One region of the Bradyrhizobium sp. LA6.1 genome, then DNA from elsewhere that is predicted to be linked to it. Evidence: predicted binding sites of a transcription regulator. Region 1 holds the regulator's gene; the other holds the start of a gene.

What was found. The regulator PhoB, encoded in region 1, activates phosphate uptake and scavenging genes when phosphate is short. The targets are predictions, from matches to a motif close to TGTCATNNANCTGTCAT.
Region 2: the regulator PhoB is predicted to act here: its motif matches at 4,387-4,403, upstream of ABIB99_RS33860 (RNA degradosome polyphosphate kinase).

Annotation. Positions count from the first base shown of each region.
Region 1 covers NZ_JBEPQK010000021.1:35,297-44,279, reverse strand. Annotated here, with positions in the region: gene pstC (phosphate ABC transporter permease subunit PstC) at 1-510, shown strand, start outside; gene pstA (phosphate ABC transporter permease PstA) at 512-1,357, shown strand; gene pstB (phosphate ABC transporter ATP-binding protein PstB) at 1,354-2,175, shown strand; gene phoU (phosphate signaling complex protein PhoU) at 2,187-2,903, shown strand; gene phoB (phosphate regulon transcriptional regulator PhoB) at 2,919-3,626, shown strand; gene ABIB99_RS36530 (GcrA family cell cycle regulator) at 3,862-4,374, opposite strand; gene ABIB99_RS36525 (aspartate aminotransferase family protein) at 4,831-6,039, shown strand; gene argF (ornithine carbamoyltransferase) at 6,039-6,962, shown strand; gene ABIB99_RS36515 (Hsp33 family molecular chaperone) at 7,219-8,226, shown strand; gene apaG (Co2+/Mg2+ efflux facilitator ApaG/CorD) at 8,370-8,762, opposite strand; gene ABIB99_RS36505 (OpgC domain-containing protein) at 8,943-8,983, shown strand, end outside.
Region 2 covers NZ_JBEPQK010000018.1:67,725-76,707, reverse strand. Annotated here, with positions in the region: gene ABIB99_RS33870 (PepSY-associated TM helix domain-containing protein) at 1-606, shown strand, start outside; gene ppx (exopolyphosphatase) at 603-2,105, opposite strand; gene ABIB99_RS33860 (RNA degradosome polyphosphate kinase) at 2,121-4,313, opposite strand; gene ABIB99_RS33855 (P-loop NTPase family protein) at 4,458-5,135, opposite strand; gene ABIB99_RS33850 (CDP-alcohol phosphatidyltransferase family protein) at 5,248-5,790, opposite strand; gene purM (phosphoribosylformylglycinamidine cyclo-ligase) at 5,945-7,018, shown strand; gene purN (phosphoribosylglycinamide formyltransferase) at 7,033-7,686, shown strand; gene ABIB99_RS33835 (cold-shock protein) at 7,781-7,987, opposite strand; gene ABIB99_RS33830 (autotransporter outer membrane beta-barrel domain-containing protein) at 8,360-8,983, shown strand, end outside.

The sequences.
Region 1 (8,983 bases):
ATCAAGATCTTCGACGGCGTCCCCGTGCTGGGCGCGATCTTCGCAGGCCCGCCGTCCTATCTCAGCCTGTTCAACGCGGCGCTGATCCTCGCCATCATGGTGCTGCCCTTCATCACCTCGATCTCGGTCGACGTGTTCAAGACGGTCCCGCCGGTGCTCAAGGAAGCCGCCTACGGCGTCGGCTGCACCACCTGGGAAGTCGTGCGCAGCGTGGTGATCCCCTACACCCGCGTCGGCGTCATCGGCGGTGTCATGCTGGCGCTCGGCCGCGCGCTCGGCGAGACCATGGCGGTGACCTTCATCATCGGCAACTCGTTCCGCATCTCGTCGTCGATCTTTGCCCCGGGCACCACGATCTCGGCGGCGATCGCATCGGAGTTCGCCGAGAGCGACGGCCTGCACCAGTCCGGCCTGATCCTGCTCGGCCTGCTGCTGTTCGTGCTGACATTCTTCGTGCTCGCGGCTGCACGGTTGATGCTGATGCGTCTTGAAAAGAAGGCGGGGAAGTAACATGAACCCGATCTACGCACGCCGCCGCCGCATGGACATCGTCATCCGTGTGCTCTGCCTGGCTGCCGCTGCCTTCGGCGTCACATGGCTCGCGCTGATCCTGATGACGCTGCTCTACAACGGCATTGCCGGCCTGAACCTGGAGCTCTTCGTTGCGGACACGCCGCCTCCGGGCTCGACCGAGGGCGGCCTGCGCAACGCCATCGTGGGTTCGATCATCATGACCGTGCTCGGCGTCGGCATCGGCGCGCCGCTCGGTCTGTTCGCCGGCACCTATCTCGCCGAGTACGGCCGCAACGACCGCCTGACCTCGGTGATCCGCTTCATCAACGACATCCTGCTCTCGGCGCCCTCGATCATCATCGGCCTGTTCATCTATGGTGCGGTGGTGGTGCCGATGCGCGGCTTCTCGGCGATTGCCGGCTGCCTCGCGCTTGCGGTGATCGTCATCCCGGTGGTGCTGCGCACGACCGAGGACATGCTGCTGCTGGTGCCGAACGCACTGCGTGAGGCGGCCTCGGCGCTCGGCCTGCCGCGCTCGCTGGTGATCAAGCGCATCGCCTATCGCGCGGCGCGCTCGGGCCTCATCACCGGCGTGATGCTGGCCACCGCCCGCGTCGCCGGCGAGACCGCGCCGCTGCTCTTCACCGCGCTGTCGAACCAGTTCTTCAGCCTGGGTCTGAACAAGACGATGGCGAACCTGCCGGTCACCATCAATAATTTCGTGCAGAGCCCCTACGCCTACTGGAAGCAGCTCGCCTGGAGCGGCGCGCTGCTCATCACCCTGACCGTTCTTGCCCTGAATATTGGCGCGCGCATTCTGAGCGCCGAGAGGACCGCAAAATGAGTGATCTTTCCGTATCGATGAGCGCGGCCGGTGGTTTGCCCCAGGCGCCGGTGCTGCCCGAAGCTCCGGCCAAGGTGACGGTGCGCAACCTCAATTTCTATTACGGCGAGCACCACGCGCTGAAGAACATCAATCTGGCGCTCGGCACCAACCGCGTCACGGCGTTCATCGGCCCGTCGGGCTGCGGCAAGTCGACCCTGCTGCGCATCTTCAATCGGATGTACGACCTCTATCCGGGCCAGCGCGTCACCGGTCAGCTCATGCTCGACCAGACCAACGTCCTCGACCCCAAGCTGGACCTCAATTTGCTGCGCGCCCGCGTCGGCATGGTGTTCCAGAAGCCGACGCCGTTCCCGATGACGATCTACGAGAACATCGCCTTCGGCATCCGCCTTTACGAGAAGATCTCGAAGTCCGAGATGGACGACCGCGTCGAGAAGGCGCTGCGCGGTGGCGCGCTGTGGAACGAGGTCAAGGACAAGCTCAACGCCTCCGGCCTGTCGCTCTCCGGCGGCCAGCAGCAGCGCCTCTGCATCGCCCGCACGGTCGCGGTGCGGCCCGAGGTGATCTTGTTCGACGAGCCCTGCTCGGCGCTCGACCCGATCTCGACCGCCAAGGTCGAGGAGCTGATCCAGGAGCTGTCCGAGAACTACACGATCGCGATCGTCACCCACAACATGCAGCAGGCGGCGCGCGTCTCCGACAAGACCGCCTTCATGTATCTCGGCGAGCTGATCGAGTTCGACGACACCAGCAAGATCTTCACGTCGCCGACCGACCGGCGCACGCAGGATTACATCACCGGCCGGTTCGGCTGAGGAGACGGAACATGGGTTCTGAACATACCGCAAAGGCCTTCGACACCGACCTCCAGGAGCTCACGCGCCTGGTCGCCGAGATGGGCGGCATCGCCGAGCGCATGATCGTCGATTCCGTCGACGCGCTTATCCGCCGCGACGTCGCGCTCGGCCAGCGCGTCGTGACCATCGACGCCGAGCTCGACGCGCTCCAGAAGAAGATCGAGGAGCGCGCCGTTCTCACCATCGCGCGCCGCCAGCCGATGGCGGTGGATCTGCGCGAGATCGTCGGCGCCATGCGCGTCGCGACCGATCTCGAGCGGATCGGCGACCTCGCCAAGAACATGGGCAAGCGCGTCGCGGCGCTGGAGACGGATTTCCATCCGCTCAAGCTGTTCCGCGGTCTGGAGCACATGACCGACCTCGTGCAGCAACAAGTCAAGTCGGTGCTGGATGCCTATGCCGCGCACGATCTGCCGGCGGCGATGGCGGTGTGGAAGGGCGACGAGGAAGTCGACGCCATCTGCACCTCGCTGTTCCGCGAGCTCCTCACCTACATGATGGAGGATCCGCGCAACATCTCGTTCTGCATCCATCTGATGTTCTGCGCCAAGAACATCGAGCGCATCGGTGACCACGCCACCAACATCGCCGAGACCGTGTTCTACATGATCGAGGGCCAGGCGATCACCGACAAGCGGCCGAAGGGCGACATGACGACCTTCGCCACGACGGTCCCGAACACTTAAGGAGCGACGAACACCATGGGCGCACGCATTATGGTGGTTGAGGACGAGGAAGCTCTCACCGAGCTTCTCCGCTACAACCTCGAAGGCGACGGCTATGACGTCGAGACGGTGATGCGCGGCGACGACGCCGACACCCGCCTCAAGGAGCACATCCCCGATTTGATCGTGCTCGACTGGATGCTGCCGGGCCTCTCCGGCATCGAGCTGTGCCGGCGGCTGCGCACCCGGCCCGAGACCAAGCAGCTCCCGATCATCATGCTCACCGCGCGCGGCGAGGAGAGCGAGCGGGTGCGGGGCCTTGCGACCGGCGCCGACGACTACATCGTCAAGCCGTTCTCGGTCCCGGAGCTGCTGGCACGCGTGAAGGGCCTGCTCAGGCGCGCCAGCCCGGAGCGGCTTGCCACGGTGCTCGCCTATGGCGACATCGAGCTTGACCGCGACAAGCGTCGCGTGGCGCGTTCGGGCCGGCCGATCGATCTCGGTCCGACCGAATATCGTCTGCTGGAGTTCTTCCTGGAGCATCCCGGCCGCGTGTTCTCGCGCGAGCAGCTGCTCGACAGCGTCTGGGGCCGCGACATCTACATCGACGAGCGCACCGTCGACGTCCATATCGGCCGCCTGCGCAAGCTGCTCAATCTCGGCCGCGAGCAGGACCCGATCCGCACCGTCCGCGGCGCGGGCTACGCACTGGACGATCGTTTTGCGAAGGCGGAGCAGGCGTAAGGGGTTGCTGTGGCAGACGTGATTTAGCGGGCTGCCACCGCATCCTCGATGTCGTCCCTGTGAACTCAGGGGACCCATAACCACAGGGAGTGGTTTGGCGACGACTCGGAGTGATCATCCCGCGCAATAACTACGCGCCGGGATTATGGGTCCCTGCGTTCGCAGGGACGACACCGAGTGAGTTGAGCCGTCATCGCGTGACGGCGCCGTCTTCGTAGTCAGCTAATCCGATACCTCAGCGCGGACCCGGCTTCACCGGCGCGCGCCGGCGATCGGCCGCGGGCTGATACGCCACGCGCGAGTGCTGGGCGCAGTAGGGCAGGCCGGAGAGCGCCTTGCCGCCGCAGAAGAAGAAATCCGGGCTCGAGGGATCGCCGACCGGCCAGTGGCAGGTCGCCTCGTTCAGCTCCAGCAGCGACAGCCGCTGGCTCATCGGCACGACGTTGTCGTAGGTGACCGGTTCGGCCTCGACCTCGACTTCGAAGGCCTGCGCCAGCGCGGTGTTGCCGCGCGCGATCGGGCGTGTCACCCGCATCATGTGCTGGGCGGGGCGCGCCTTGCGCGGCCGCGGCGCTGCCGATGAAGGGCTCTTGGCGCGGCCCGACAGGCCGAGCCGGTGCACTTTGCCGATTACGGCATTGCGGGTCACATTGCCGAGTTCAGCGGCGATCTGGCTGGCCGAAAGCCCGGCCTCCCAGAGCTTTTTCAGCTGCTCGACGCGATCATCCGACCAGGTCAAAACGGTCATTGCACCCTTTCCTTCGCCGGCGCCTGCCATCCTGGCGGCCGCACGGCGAATGCCTAAGCTTCGAAAAACCCGTGCCGCCAGAATCCCTTAAGGCTCGCCGGGCGCACCAGATGCGCCCGAACGCTTACGCCGGTACATGAGGACTTAGAGGATCAGAACTGCTGCACGAGATGTCGTATCTGACAAGCCAAACGCTACAATATGGCGTGACTCACGCGCAAGAGTCCGCCGACTCGCTTCCACATGTTCCGTGGCGGAAATACGCAAAATCGCCACCGCAAGACTACGGATTCTGCGTTTCGCGAGGCTTTCCGGGCGGCATTGACACCGGTTTCACCAGGCATAAGATAGTCACACGTGCCGCCCTTAAAAGGCGGCACGTTTCGTTTTCCGGGCCGGTCAATGGTGCGTTGCGCAATGCACGCTCACACCGTCCGCAACATTCAAGTGATCGTCATGACTAACAGCGCAGCGCCGCATTTGCTCCCCGTTTTTGCCAGGTCCGACCTCGGTTTCGAGCGCGGTGAAGGCTGCTGGCTGATTGCGACCAATGGCGATCGCTATCTCGATTTCACCTCGGGCGTGGCGGTGAATGCGCTCGGCCATGCTCATCCTGCGTTGGTCAAGGCGTTGCAGGAGCAGGCCACCAAACTCTGGCACATGTCGAACCTGTTCCAGAGCCCGGACGGCGAGAAGCTCGCCGCGCGTCTGTGCAACGAAAGCTTCGCGGACTTCGTGTTCTTCTGCAATTCCGGCGCCGAAGCGCTGGAAGGTGTGATCAAGCTCGTCCGCCATCATCACTTCTCCAAGGGTCATCCGGAACGTTACCGCATCATCACCTTCGAAGGCGCCTTCCACGGCCGCACGCTGGCAACGCTCGCCGCGACCGGTTCGGCAAAATATCTCGAAGGGTTTGGCCCGCCGATGGACGGCTTCGACCAGGTCCCGCATGGCGATATCGAAGCCGTCAAGAAGGCGATCGGTCCGCAGACCGCCGGCATCCTGATCGAGCCGATCCAGGGCGAGGGTGGCGTGCGTTCGGCAACGCCCGCCTTCCTGAGGGCGTTGCGCCAGCTCTGCGACGAGAAGGGCCTGCTGCTCGCGTTCGACGAGGTGCAGACCGGCATGGGCCGCACCGGCGATCTGTTCGCGCATCGCCGCACCGGCGTCACGCCTGACGTGATGTCGCTGGCCAAGGCGCTCGGTGGCGGCTTCCCGATCGGCGCGGTGCTGGCGACCGCGGATGCGGCTGCCGGCATGGGGCCCGGCTCGCACGGCTCGACCTTCGGCGGCAATCCGCTCGCGATCTCAGCTGCCAACGCCGTGCTCGACGTCATGCTCAAGCCCGGCTTCTTCGACCACGTGCAGAAGATGTCGCTGCTGCTCAAGCAGAAGCTCGCCTCCGTGATCGATCGTTATCCCGACATCGTCAGCGAAGTGCGCGGCGAAGGCCTTCTGATCGGCATCAAGGCCGTGGTGCCGTCAGGCGATCTCGGCGCGGCGTTGCGCAACGAAAAATTGCTCACGGTCGGCGCCGGCGACAATGTCGTGCGCTTCCTGCCGCCCTTGATCGTCACCGAAGCCGAGATCGAGGACAGCGTCGGGCGGCTCGAGCGCGCCTGCGCCGCGATCTCGTCCAGTCAGACCAAGCGGGCGGCAAGCTGATGAGCAAGTCCCCGAAGCACTTTCTGGATATCAACGAGCTCCCGTTGTCGGAGCTCAAGAGCATGCTCGCGGCCTCCTCCGCCATGAAGGCGAAGCAGAAAGCGCACCAGCCGGTGAAGCCGCTGGAAGGCAAGACGCTGGCGATGATCTTCGAGCGTCCGTCCACGCGCACCCGCGTCTCGTTCGACGTCGCCATGCGCCAGCTCGGTGGCGAGCCCATCATGCTGACCGGCGCCGAGATGCAGCTCGGCCGCGGCGAGACCATCGCCGACACGGCGCGCGTGCTGTCGCGCTATGTCGACGCCATCATGATCCGCATCCTCAATCACGAGGCCCTGCTGGAGCTGGCGGAATATGCGACGGTGCCCGTCATCAACGGCCTGACACGGCGCTCGCACCCTTGCCAGGTGATGGCCGACCTCATGACCTACGAAGAGCATCGCGGCTCGATCGAGGGCAGGACGGTGGCCTGGACCGGCGACGACAACAATGTGCTGGCGTCCTGGGCGCATGCCGCCGAGCGTTTCAAGTTCAAGCTCAATGTCGCGACGCCGCCGGAGCTTGCGCCGAAAAAGGTGATGCGGGACTTCATCAAGGCCACCGGCGCGCCGATCGTGCTCGGCACCGATCCCGAGGCCGCCGTGAAGGGCGCCGACTGCGTCGTCACCGACACCTGGGTGTCGATGGGCGACAAGGAAGGCGAGCACCGTCACAACGTGCTCAAGCCCTATCAGGTCAATTCGAAGCTGATGTCGCTGGCCAAAACCGATGCGCTGTTCATGCATTGCCTGCCCGCCCATCGCGGCGAGGAGGTCACCGACGAGGTGATCGACGGCCCGCAATCGGTCGTGTTCGACGAGGCCGAAAACCGCCTGCATGCGCAGAAGGGCATTCTGGCCTGGTGCTTTGACGCGGTGAAGTAATCTCACTTGTAGCCCGGATGGAGCGCAGCGAAATCCGGGTTTGTGTCCGCAGTTGGAGTGGTCCCGGATTGCGCTACGCTCCATCCGGGCTACGCGGGCTATCGCGTAATCCTGTGGCTATGGGTCCCGTATCAGCGCTTTGCGCGCCCCGGGACGACATCGAATTTGCAGGATCCTGTGCGATCATAAGTGCATCCGGAACACACCGCCCTTGAGCCCTCTTCCATTTTCCTCCATCGACCCCAGATAAAGCGCCATGGTTTCCCAATCCCCTGACATGAATACCGGGCCTGAAGGCCCGGTTCGCGCACCATCAGCGGTTCCCATCGATGACGCCGTGCTGCCGTACGAGGTCGACGCACTCGACGTGCGCGGCCGCCTCGTGCGGCTCGGTCCCGCGCTCGACGAGATCCTGACCAAGCACGATTATCCCGCTGCCGTGGGCAAGCTGCTCGGCGAGGCCATCGTGCTGACGACGCTGCTCGGCTCGGCGCTGAAGTTCGAGGGCCGCTTCATCCTCCAGGCCCAGACCGACGGTCCGGTGTCGTTCCTGGTCGTCGACTACATGGCGCCGGATCGCCTGCGCGCCTATGCGCGCTACGATGCCGAGCGCCTCGGCGAGACAAAGGATTCCGGCACGCTCCTCGGTAACGGTCATCTCGCCATGACCATCGACCAGGGTCCCGACATGAGCCGCTACCAGGGTCTGGTCGCGCTCGACGGCGGCAGCCTGGAAGATGCCGCCCACGAATATTTCATGCGCTCCGAGCAGATCCCGACGCGCGTGCGTCTCGCGGTCGGTGAGGAGTGGCGCTCGAACGACGGCGGCAAGCATCGCTGGCGCGCCGGCGGCATGCTGATGCAGTTCCTGCCGAAGGCGCCCGAGCGCGCGCGTCAGGCCGATTTGCATCCCGGCGATGCGCCCGAAGGCGCCGAGGTGCATGCTGTCGCCGAAGACGACGCCTGGGTCGAGGCGCGTTCGCTGGTCGAGACCGTCGAGGACGTCGAGCTGATCGACCCCGAACTCTCCGGCGAGCGGCTGCTGTTCCGCCTGTTCCACGAGCGTGGCGTGCGCGTGTTCAATCCGCTGGTGCTGAAGGCGCAATGCTCCTGCTCGCGCGACGCGGTCGGTGCGATGCTGAAGAGCTTCTCGCCCGACGACCGCGCCGCGATGGTCAAGGACGACAAGGTCGTCGTGACCTGCGAGTTCTGCTCGTCGGTGTACCAGTTCACGCCGCACGAGGCGGGCGTGGAAGACGCGTAGGCATCGCATCCTCCGTCATTGCGCGCGCAGCGAAGCAATCCAGCCGTAGGGTGGGCAAAGCGCAGCGTGCCCACCATCTTATGCGCCACGTTTGGAATGGTGGGCACGGCGCTTTGCGCCTTTGCCCACCCTACGGCACCGCGCTAATTCAACACCCGCTTGTTGTCCGGGCTGTCCAGCGAGAATGTCGGCACGTCGATCTCGAAGCGTTCGCCGCTTTCGCTGACCATCTGGTAGCGGCCGGTCATGAAGCCCGAGGCGGTCGCGAGCGGCACGCCGGAGGTGTATTCGAAGCGCTCGCCGGGAGCCAGGGTCGGCTGCTCGCCGACGACGCCCTCGCCCCTGACCTCCTGCTGGCGGCCGGTGGCGTCGGTGATGATCCAGTGCCGCGTCTTCAGCTGCACGGTTTCGTCGCCGGAATTGGTGATGACGATGGTGTAGGACCAGAAATAGCGGGAGCGGTCAGCCGACGACTGCTCCGGAACAAAGTTCGGCTCGACGGTCACTTCGATCTGGCGGGTCACGGCGCGATACATGGCTGCCATCATAACGAAAACCCGGCCGGGAACCAACGCCCGCAGGCGGTTTTGGTGACATCGTGCCGCCAGAATTGCCGAGGAAGTAGACCCAATGTGATCCGGCCGCTTTGCGAGACGACGGCCAGACCTGTACACTCCATGACACGTCGCGATTTGCGGAAGGGTTTCGAACCCCCGATGACCATTGCCGACCAAGTGACGGGATCGACGATCGCGGG
Region 2 (8,983 bases), on a different contig from region 1:
TCAGTGTCGGTCCGGAAGGACGTTTCGCTGCTTCGATTTGTTTTCGACGTCCACGGCACGGCCGGCTTTTGGGCGCTGCTCGCGCTCACGGTGATCTCGATGACCGGCGTCGGGATTATTTTTCCCGACGTCGTGCGTCCCATCGTTGGCCTTGTGTCGCAACCGACAGCCGATCCGTCGCCGCGGATCGAAGCGCCGCCCCCCACGGGGACACCGCCGCTATCACCCGATGCGATCATGCGGAGCGCGCAAGCGGCCAAGCCGGGCATGGCGGTTGCCATGCTGAGCCCGCCCACCGAAACGCGCAACACGTGGCGGGTGCAGTTCCGGGCCGCGGGTGCTGATCCCGCGGTACGTGCCCGGGGGGCGATCTGGCTCGATCCATGGAGTGGCGCAGTGGTGCACGATCGCACTTCGGCCGCGATGTCGATGGGGGATCGCTATCTGGCCGAACAGCTCTGGATCCATAACGGCGCGACGTTCGGGCTGATCGGGCGCCTGTTCGTGTTCGCAACCGGCTTCGCACCTCTCGCCCTGTTCATCAGCGGCGCGATCATGTGGCTCAAGAAGCGTCCAGGGAGGATTAGGACCGGCTGGCGAGTCTAGCGCCGCACGATCGAGCCGGAGCGGCCGATCAGGCGGGCGAGGGCGCGGAAGCGGCTGCCGACGCGGTCGGCGACGAGGTCGACGAGCCGGTGCTCGAACACCAGCATCAGATTGCGGCCCTGGCTGCGGAAATGCGTGGCCGGCAGCACACCCGGACGTGCCGCCGAGATCAGATGGGCGACGCGGAACGCCGCGCCCAGCAGACGGGCGCGTTCGAGCTGGGCAGGTGTCAGCAGCTCCTGCATGGTCACCGGCGGCTGGTTCTCCTCGCTCAGGCCCGCATAGCGGTAGAACACGGACAGGCCGACGAAGGCGCGCTCGGTGTGGGTGATTGCGCCGAAATTGCCGTTGACGACCAAGCTCAGCGTCTGCTCGCCGCGATGGTCGGGATGCACGCGCCAGCCGATGTCGGAGAGCAGGCACGCGGTGTGGCGCAAGCGGCGGTCCTCTTCGGTCTCGCGCAGCTTCACCACGCGCGCGAGGCGGTCGGTCCAGGCGATCAGCTCGCGGGCGTGCTTTGCCGAACGCGACAGCAGCTGATTGAGCTCTTCCGCGGCGCAGATCAGCCCGTCCTTGTTGCGCTCGGATTCCGACAGCTTCTCGTGCAAGAGGCCCTCGCGCACGCCGAAGGTCGAGAACACGATGGACTTGGGTTTCGCCACGCGGATGATGTGCTCGAGCACCAGCGCCGCATAGGTAAGGAGCGGGCGCCTGGCATCCGCGACGATCTCGATGTCGGCCAGCATGTCGGCGGCCGCAAGCCGGCGGAGACGACGCGAAAAGTCGAGCGCTTCAGCTGCGGAAATGGAGTAGCCGTGCATCACCTGGAGCGGATAGCCGCTCTGGATGATGTGGATGCGCGCGAGCGCGCGCCAGGTGCCGCCGACGGCGTAGAAGGTGCGGCCGCGGCCGGCGGTGAGCTGCGGCACCTCGTCGAGCTCCTCGCGCACGATACGGTCGGCGCGCTTGAGCGATTTGTGCGCGAGGTCCTGGAGCGCGAGGCCGCCGAGCGGCAGCGTCACGCCGCTGCGCACGCTGTTCTTGCGCACGTCGATCAGCTCGAGCGAGCCGCCGCCGAGATCGCCGACGATGCCGTCGGGATGATGGATGCCGGAGATCACGCCGAGCGCCGACAGCCGCGCCTCGCGCGGGCCCGACAGGATCTCGATCTTCACGGCGCAGATGCGCTCGGCTTTCGCGATGAAGTCGGGGCCGTTGGAGGCATCGCGGCAGGCTGCGGTCGCAATCGCAAACACGCGACCGACCTGCATGACGCGGCACAGCGCCCGGAACCGCTTCAGCGAGGTCAGCGCCTTGTCGACGGCATCGGGAGCAAGCAGGCCCGTGCTCTGCACCTCGCGCCCGAGGCCGCACAGCGTCTTCTCGTTGAAGATCGGAATGAGGCTCCGCGTCAGTCCCTCGTAGACGACGAGACGGACAGAGTTGGAACCGATATCGATGACCGCGACGCTCGAGCCGCGCTTACGCGGCCGCTTCACGTCCTCGATCCCGGATCAAGATTGATGACGTTCATTACGGCGCGTGAGACGGCGCGGCGAGGATTCCTTGAGCGACTTTCCACGGCCAGATAGACTCGGATTTGTCATGAAGTAGTTGTGGACGTTGAAAGGCTCCTCGCCCTTCGCGGTCTTCATACGCGTCGAGGACCCGTCCGGCAACAATTGCCAGCTCTGCTCATTGTCCTTCAGATTCGCGACCATGATCTGTTCGAGAACCTGCTGATGCACCGTGGGATTTTGCAGCGGACACAGCACCTCGACGCGGCGGTCGAGGTTGCGTGGCATCATGTCGGCCGAGGAGATATACACAGCCGCTTTCGCGCTCGGCAGGCCCTGGCCCATGCCGAAACAGTAGATTCGGCCGTGTTCCAGGAAGCGCCCGATGATCGACTTGACGCGGATGTTCTCCGACAGGCCTGGAATGCCGGGCCTGAGGCAGCAGATGCCGCGCACGACGAGCTCGACCTGGACGCCGGCTTGTGAGGCCTCGTAGAGCGCGTCGATGATGTCGGGGTCGACCAGCGCATTCATCTTCATCCAGACCGCGCCGGGGCGGCCATGCCGCGCATGCGCGGTCTCGCCTTGGATGTGCTCGATGATGCGCTTGCGCAACGTCAGCGGCGACACCGCCATCTTTTCCAGATCGCTCGGCGCGGCATAACCGGTGATGAAATTGAACACGCGCGCGGCGTCGCGGCCGATGGTCGGATCCGAGGTGAAGTAGGAGAGGTCGGTGTAGATACGTGCGGTGACGGGGTGATAATTGCCGGTGCCGGTGTGGACGTAGGTGGTGAGGCCGCCGCCCTCGCGGCGCACCACCATCGAGAGCTTCGCGTGCGTCTTCAGTTCGAGGAAGCCGTAGACGACCTGCACGCCGGCGCGTTCGAGGTCGCGGGCCCAGCGGATGTTGGCCTCCTCGTCGAAGCGCGCCTTCAATTCGATCAGCGCGGTGACGGACTTGCCGGCTTCGGCGGCTTCCGCCAGCGTGCGCACAATCGGGGAGTTGTTGGAGGTGCGGTAGAGCGTCTGCTTGATCGCGACGACATCGGGATCGCGGGCGGCCTGCTGCAGGAACTGCACCACCACGTCGAAGGATTCGTAGGGATGATGGACGACGAGGTCCTTCTGCCGGATCGCGGCAAAGATGTCGCCGCCATGCTCGCGCACGCGCTCGGGATGGCGCGGTACGTAAGGGGTGAATTCGAGATCGGGCCGGTCGAGGCGGGTGAGCTGCGAGAGCTCGTTCATGGCGAGCACGCCGTCGACCAGGAAGACCTCGTCGTCGGCGGCCGACAGCGCATGCTGCACGAAGCTGCGCAGCTCCTCCGGCATCTTGCCGTCGATCTCGAGCCGGATCACCGACCCGCGGCGGCGGCGCTTCAGAGCGGTCTCGAACAGGCGGACGAGGTCTTCGGCCTCTTCCTCGATTTCGAGCTCGGAGTCGCGGATGATGCGGAAGGCGCCCTGGCCGTGGAGATTGTAGCCGGGGAACAGGCGGTTGATGAACAGCCCGGTCGCCTGCTCGAGCGAGATCAGCCGCACGACCTTGCCCTCGGCCGGCAACCGGATGAAGCGGTCGATCTTGCCGGGCATACGAATCAGCGCGTTCATCTGCTTGCCGTCGGCGGCGCGCGTCAGCTGGAGCGCGATGGTGAAGCCGAGGCTCGGAATGAACGGGAAGGGGTGAGCCGGGTCGATCGCGAGCGGGGTCAGCAGCGGAAACACGTTGTTGAGGAAGTAGTCCTCGATCCAGGTCCGTTCCGCCTTGGTGACGTCCTTGCCGTCGACCAGCACGATGCCGACGTCGGCCAGCGTGCCGCGCAGGTCGCGCCAGATCGCCTGCTGGTCGGAGGCAAGCTGCGAGACGGTGCGGTTGATCAGCGCGAGCTGCTCGGACGGCGTCAGGCCGTCGGGGCTGCGCTCGGCGATGCCCTCGCGGATCTGGGCCTTGATGCCGGCGACGCGGACCATGAAGAACTCGTCGAGGTTATTCGCTGAAATCGACAGGAATCGCACCCGCTCCAGCATGGGGTGGCTGGGATTGACCGCTTCCTCGAGGACGCGGCGGTTGAAGTGCAGCCAGGAGAGCTCGCGATTGATGAAGCGCTCGGGACTTGAGGCAATCGCCGGCAGGCCCTCGGTCTCCGGGGCTTTTTCTTTAATTTCAACAGCTTGCGCAGAGTCCATCAGAAGTCGATCCATCCAGTTCGCCCCAATTTGCGACTTATGCGCAAAACCGGCGGGAGCATGTGTTAGTCCGATGACGTTTCGATGACATTGATGTTCCGCCGCTGCGCCGCGTCAAGCGGCCTTGGAGCCAGGGCGGAAGGGTCAGGCGTCCCGAAGCAGCTCGGCGGCCAGCGCCCGCGTGACGGGGCGACCGAGGCGCAGGGCCTCGCTGTCGAGCAGCTCAACGGCCTCCCGTGCGGCCGCCGAAGAGCGCTCCAGGCGGGTAGCGAGGTAGCTGACCACGCTCTCATCCACGGCGAGCTGGCGGTCGGCGCAGAACTTGACGATCAGGCCGCGGAAGAGCTGGTCGTCGGGCGGCAGCAGCGAGATCACAGGCACCGCGCGCAGCCGCGAGCGCAGGTCGCGCAGCTCGATCTCGAGCGACGCCGGTACCTCGCGGCCGGTGAAGAGCAGGTAGGCCCCATCCTCGCGGGCGAGGTTCATCAGATGAAACAGGGCCCGCTCGTCGAGCTCTTTTGCCCTGAGATCCTCGACCACCAGCGCGCCGGTGGCGAGCGCGCCCGGGACGTTTTCGGCGGTCAGCCCATTGGCTGTGGTCGAGCGGGCGCCGGAAGCCTCGGCCCAGATCGCGGCGAGATGGCTCTTGCCGCTTCCTTCCGGGCCGGCCAGCCACATGATCCGGTTCGGCCATTCAGGCCAGGCGTCGATGAGGGCAAGACCGGCTTCGTTGGCGGGGCCTTCGAGGAAATTATCCCGGCTGAGGCTTTCCGCGTGCGGAAGCGAGAATGCCAATTGTCGGGGATGAACGCGGCCTGCCACGCTTGCTGTGCTCCGTGCCGGCACGCCGGCTTCGTTTGAAGAGATTCGACGTCATCGAGCGGGAGTTGGCCTTTTGCGGGGCCGCATCCCGGCTCATTTGGCCTCGATCGTGCTACTTGGCTCCGATCGTACTCATGTGCCGCAGCCACTCGACGAGATAGAGCGACACGGAAGAGAGCGTGAAGACCGTGACGAGGCCCATCAGGATCATATCATAAGGCGCCGGTTTGAAGCCGAAGGCCAGGGAGGCCAGCACCAGCGCCGCATAGGCCACCTGGGCGGCGGTGTTGAGCTTCGACACCTTCGACGGCTTCATCTCGACCGGCTTGTCGAACAGCCAGGACACGATCACGGCGGCGACGATCATGATGTCGCGCGACACCACCAGGATCACGATCCAGCGCGGGATGTCGCCCCAGATCCCCAGTGCCAGATAGATCGAGACCAGCAGCGCCTTGTCCGCGAGCGGATCGAGCAGGGCGCCGAGCTCGCTCGTCATGTTGAAGCGCTTGGCGAGGAAGCCGTCGACCGCGTCGCTGACGCCGGCAATGAGGAAGACGGCGAACGCAACCTCCATTTGGCTCGACACGATGGCCCAGACGATGATTGGGACCAGCATGATGCGGCCCAGGGTAATGATATTCGGAATACTCACGCGGCGCTTCCTGGCACCCGGCCTGACCTCGAATCCGGCCCGTTTGAAGGCTGAACCGGTTGATATCTACATAGTATAGGGCGGGGCGCCACGCTTGCCATTGCGCGTCCCCGGAATTCGACGTAACCAGCCGCAAACCCACTGGAAATCGGGCATGACCGACCGCAAAAACGGCCTCACTTACGCCGATTCAGGCGTCGATATCGACGCGGGCAACCGCCTAGTCGATCTGATCAAGCCGATGGTGCGCGCCACCGCGCGGCCCGGCGCCGACGCCGAGATCGGCGGATTCGGCGGCCTGTTCGACCTCAAGGCGGCCGGTTTCAAGGACCCCGTCCTGGTCGCCGCGACCGACGGCGTCGGCACCAAGGTCAAGATCGCGATCGAGACCGGCCTGCATGGCGGGATAGGCATCGACCTCGTCGCCATGAGCGTCAACGACCTCGTGGTGCAGGGCGCCGAGCCGTTGTTCTTCCTCGACTATTTCGCCTGCGGCAAGCTCGACCCGGAGGCGACCGCCTCGATCGTCGCCGGTGTCGCCGAAGGCTGCCGCGAATCCGGCTGCGCCCTGATCGGGGGCGAGACCGCCGAGATGCCCGGCCTCTACAAGGACGGTGACTACGACCTCGGCGGCTTTGCCGTCGGCGCCGCCGAGCGCGGTACCTTGTTGCCGCGCAAGGACATCGCCGCGGGCGATGCCGTGATCGGCCTTGCTTCGTCCGGCGTGCACTCCAACGGCTTCTCGCTGGTGCGCAAGATCGTCGAGCAGTCCGGCCTCAGCTTCGAGGCGCCGGCCCCGTTCGCGCCGGTCATGACGCTCGGCGGCGCGCTGCTGACGCCGACACGGCTCTACGTCAAATCCTGCCTGCGCGCGATCCGCGAGACCGGCGCGGTAAAGGGGCTCGCCCACATCACCGGCGGCGGTTTCACCGACAACATTCCACGCGTGCTGCCGAAAGATCTCGGCGTCGGCATCGATCTGGCGCGCCTGCCGGTGCTGCCGGTGTTCAAATGGCTGGCCGCTCAAGCCGGCATCGCCGAGCTCGAGATGCTGCGCACCTTCAACTGCGGCATCGGCATGATCGCGATCGTCGAGCCCGACAAGGTCGATCAGGTCGTGCAGGTCTTCAGCGATGCCGGTGAGACGGTGGCGCAGCTTGGTACCGTGATTCCGGCCGAGGGCGAGCATCGCGTCGTCTATAACGGCCACCTCGACCTGGCACCGTGATGACTGGCGCTGTGATGAAGCGGCGCGTCGCCATCCTGATCTCCGGCCGCGGCTCCAACATGTCCGCGCTGATCAGGGCCGCTGCTGCACCGGATTTTCCGGCGGAAATCTCGCTCGTCATCTCGAACAAGGCCGACGCTCTGGGGCTCGAACGCGCCAAGGCGAGCGGCGTCAACACGCTGGTGATCGAGAGCAAACCGTTCGGCAAGGACCGGGCCGGCTTCGAAAGGCTGCTGCAGGCCGCGCTCGATGAGCACGGCATCGAGCTGATCTGTCTCGGCGGCTTCATGCGCCTGTTCACGGCCGAGTTCACCAAGGCCTGGTACGGGCGGATGCTCAACATCCATCCCTCGCTGCTGCCGTCGTTCCCGGGTTTGGACCCGCATGGTCAGGCTTTGCGCGCCGGCGTCAAACTGTCTGGCGCGACAGTGCACTTCGTGATCCCCGAGACCGACGCAGGCCCGATCGTGATGCAGGGCGCGGTTCCCGTCAGCGACCACGACACGGGCGCTACGCTGTCGGAGCGCATTCTCGAGGTGGAGCACCGCATCTATCCGGAAGCGCTGCGGCTGCTTGCGACCGGCAAGGTCCGGATCGAGGGCGATGTGTGCAAGACGGCGGGTAGCGGGCCGTCGGAGAACTTCCTGGTTTCGCCAGTGGTGCGCTGAAGCGCCGTCGCACCGTGTTTCGTCTTCGCAAACAAAATCCCCCGGCAGAGCCGGGGGCATCGTCATGATCTCTCGCGCGAAGCTTTGAGAGAAATCAGGAGACCTTGAGGTTCTCCGCGGATGCTTTGCCGCGGTTCTCCACGAGGTCGTATTCAACCACCTGGTTCTCATTAAGGGTCGAGAGTCCGGCACGCTCGACGGCCGAGATATGGACGAACACGTCCTTATCGCTGCCGTTCGGCTTGATGAACCCATAGCCCTTGGTCGGGTTGAACCATTTGACGGTGCCCTTTTGCGGCATCGCTCATCTCCTCCACTAGATACAAAAAAGACGCGGCCGCAGTTTCGCGTGCCACGCCACAAACGGGCTTCCGATAGTCTGTTCGAGTCTCAATGTCGCGAAACGCACAGCCGAGCGGCCAATTCCGATTGTGTCCAATATTGCAACATGAAATTCGCGCGTTAGCAAGCGGCGCACGGCTTTCAAGATCGCGGCGGGTGTCGCTCTCTGCAATTTGCGACCTGTGGCAAGGGAACCACAATCGAGGCAATAGCCCCGCTCCAGCGCGCCAACCGGTTGACCCTGCGTGGCAGTTCGGCACAAATCGCCGCAAGCGCGCGCCGTTCGTGTTGCATTTTTGCGCTCCGCCACTTTGCTTCGGGATTAGTCGTCATGCGCTGCGCCCTGCAGCTCTCCGGGACACGGCAGACGGTTGGGCTGGGCCGTGTCCGCCGGATCGCGGCTGCGCTCGTCACGGCGCTTGGACTCGTCGTGACCATGTCGGCGACATCAGCCTTCGCGCAGAGTCCGACGCCCACGCCGACCCCGACCCCGACACCCACGGCGTCACCGACCCCCATGCCGACCGCGACCAATTACGACCAGTCGGCCGGCAACAGTGCGCTCAATCTTGGCTCCAATTTCCTGGAGCGGCTCGGCAACCAGGCCTCTAGCGGCGTCAACCGTGCATCGCGCACCAATCCCGGTGGGGGCGGCGCCTCGGCGAGCACGGAGGATCCGCTCTACCGCACCTGGTTCGAAGGCTATGGCATCTCGGTCCGGACCGACGCGCAAGGCGACTTCGTCGGCGACAAGCGCAAGACCTTTGGCGGCGTCGCCGGCTTCGGCGCGCGGGTCGCGCCGGGCGTCAACCTCGGCTTCTCCGTCGACCAGAGCCATACCGACATCGACGTGCCGCTGGCGCTCCAGTCGGCGACGCTCGACCTGACGCAAATCGGTTTCAACGGCTCGGTCGACAAGGGACCGTGGACCTGGGCATTCGCGGTGGTGCACGGT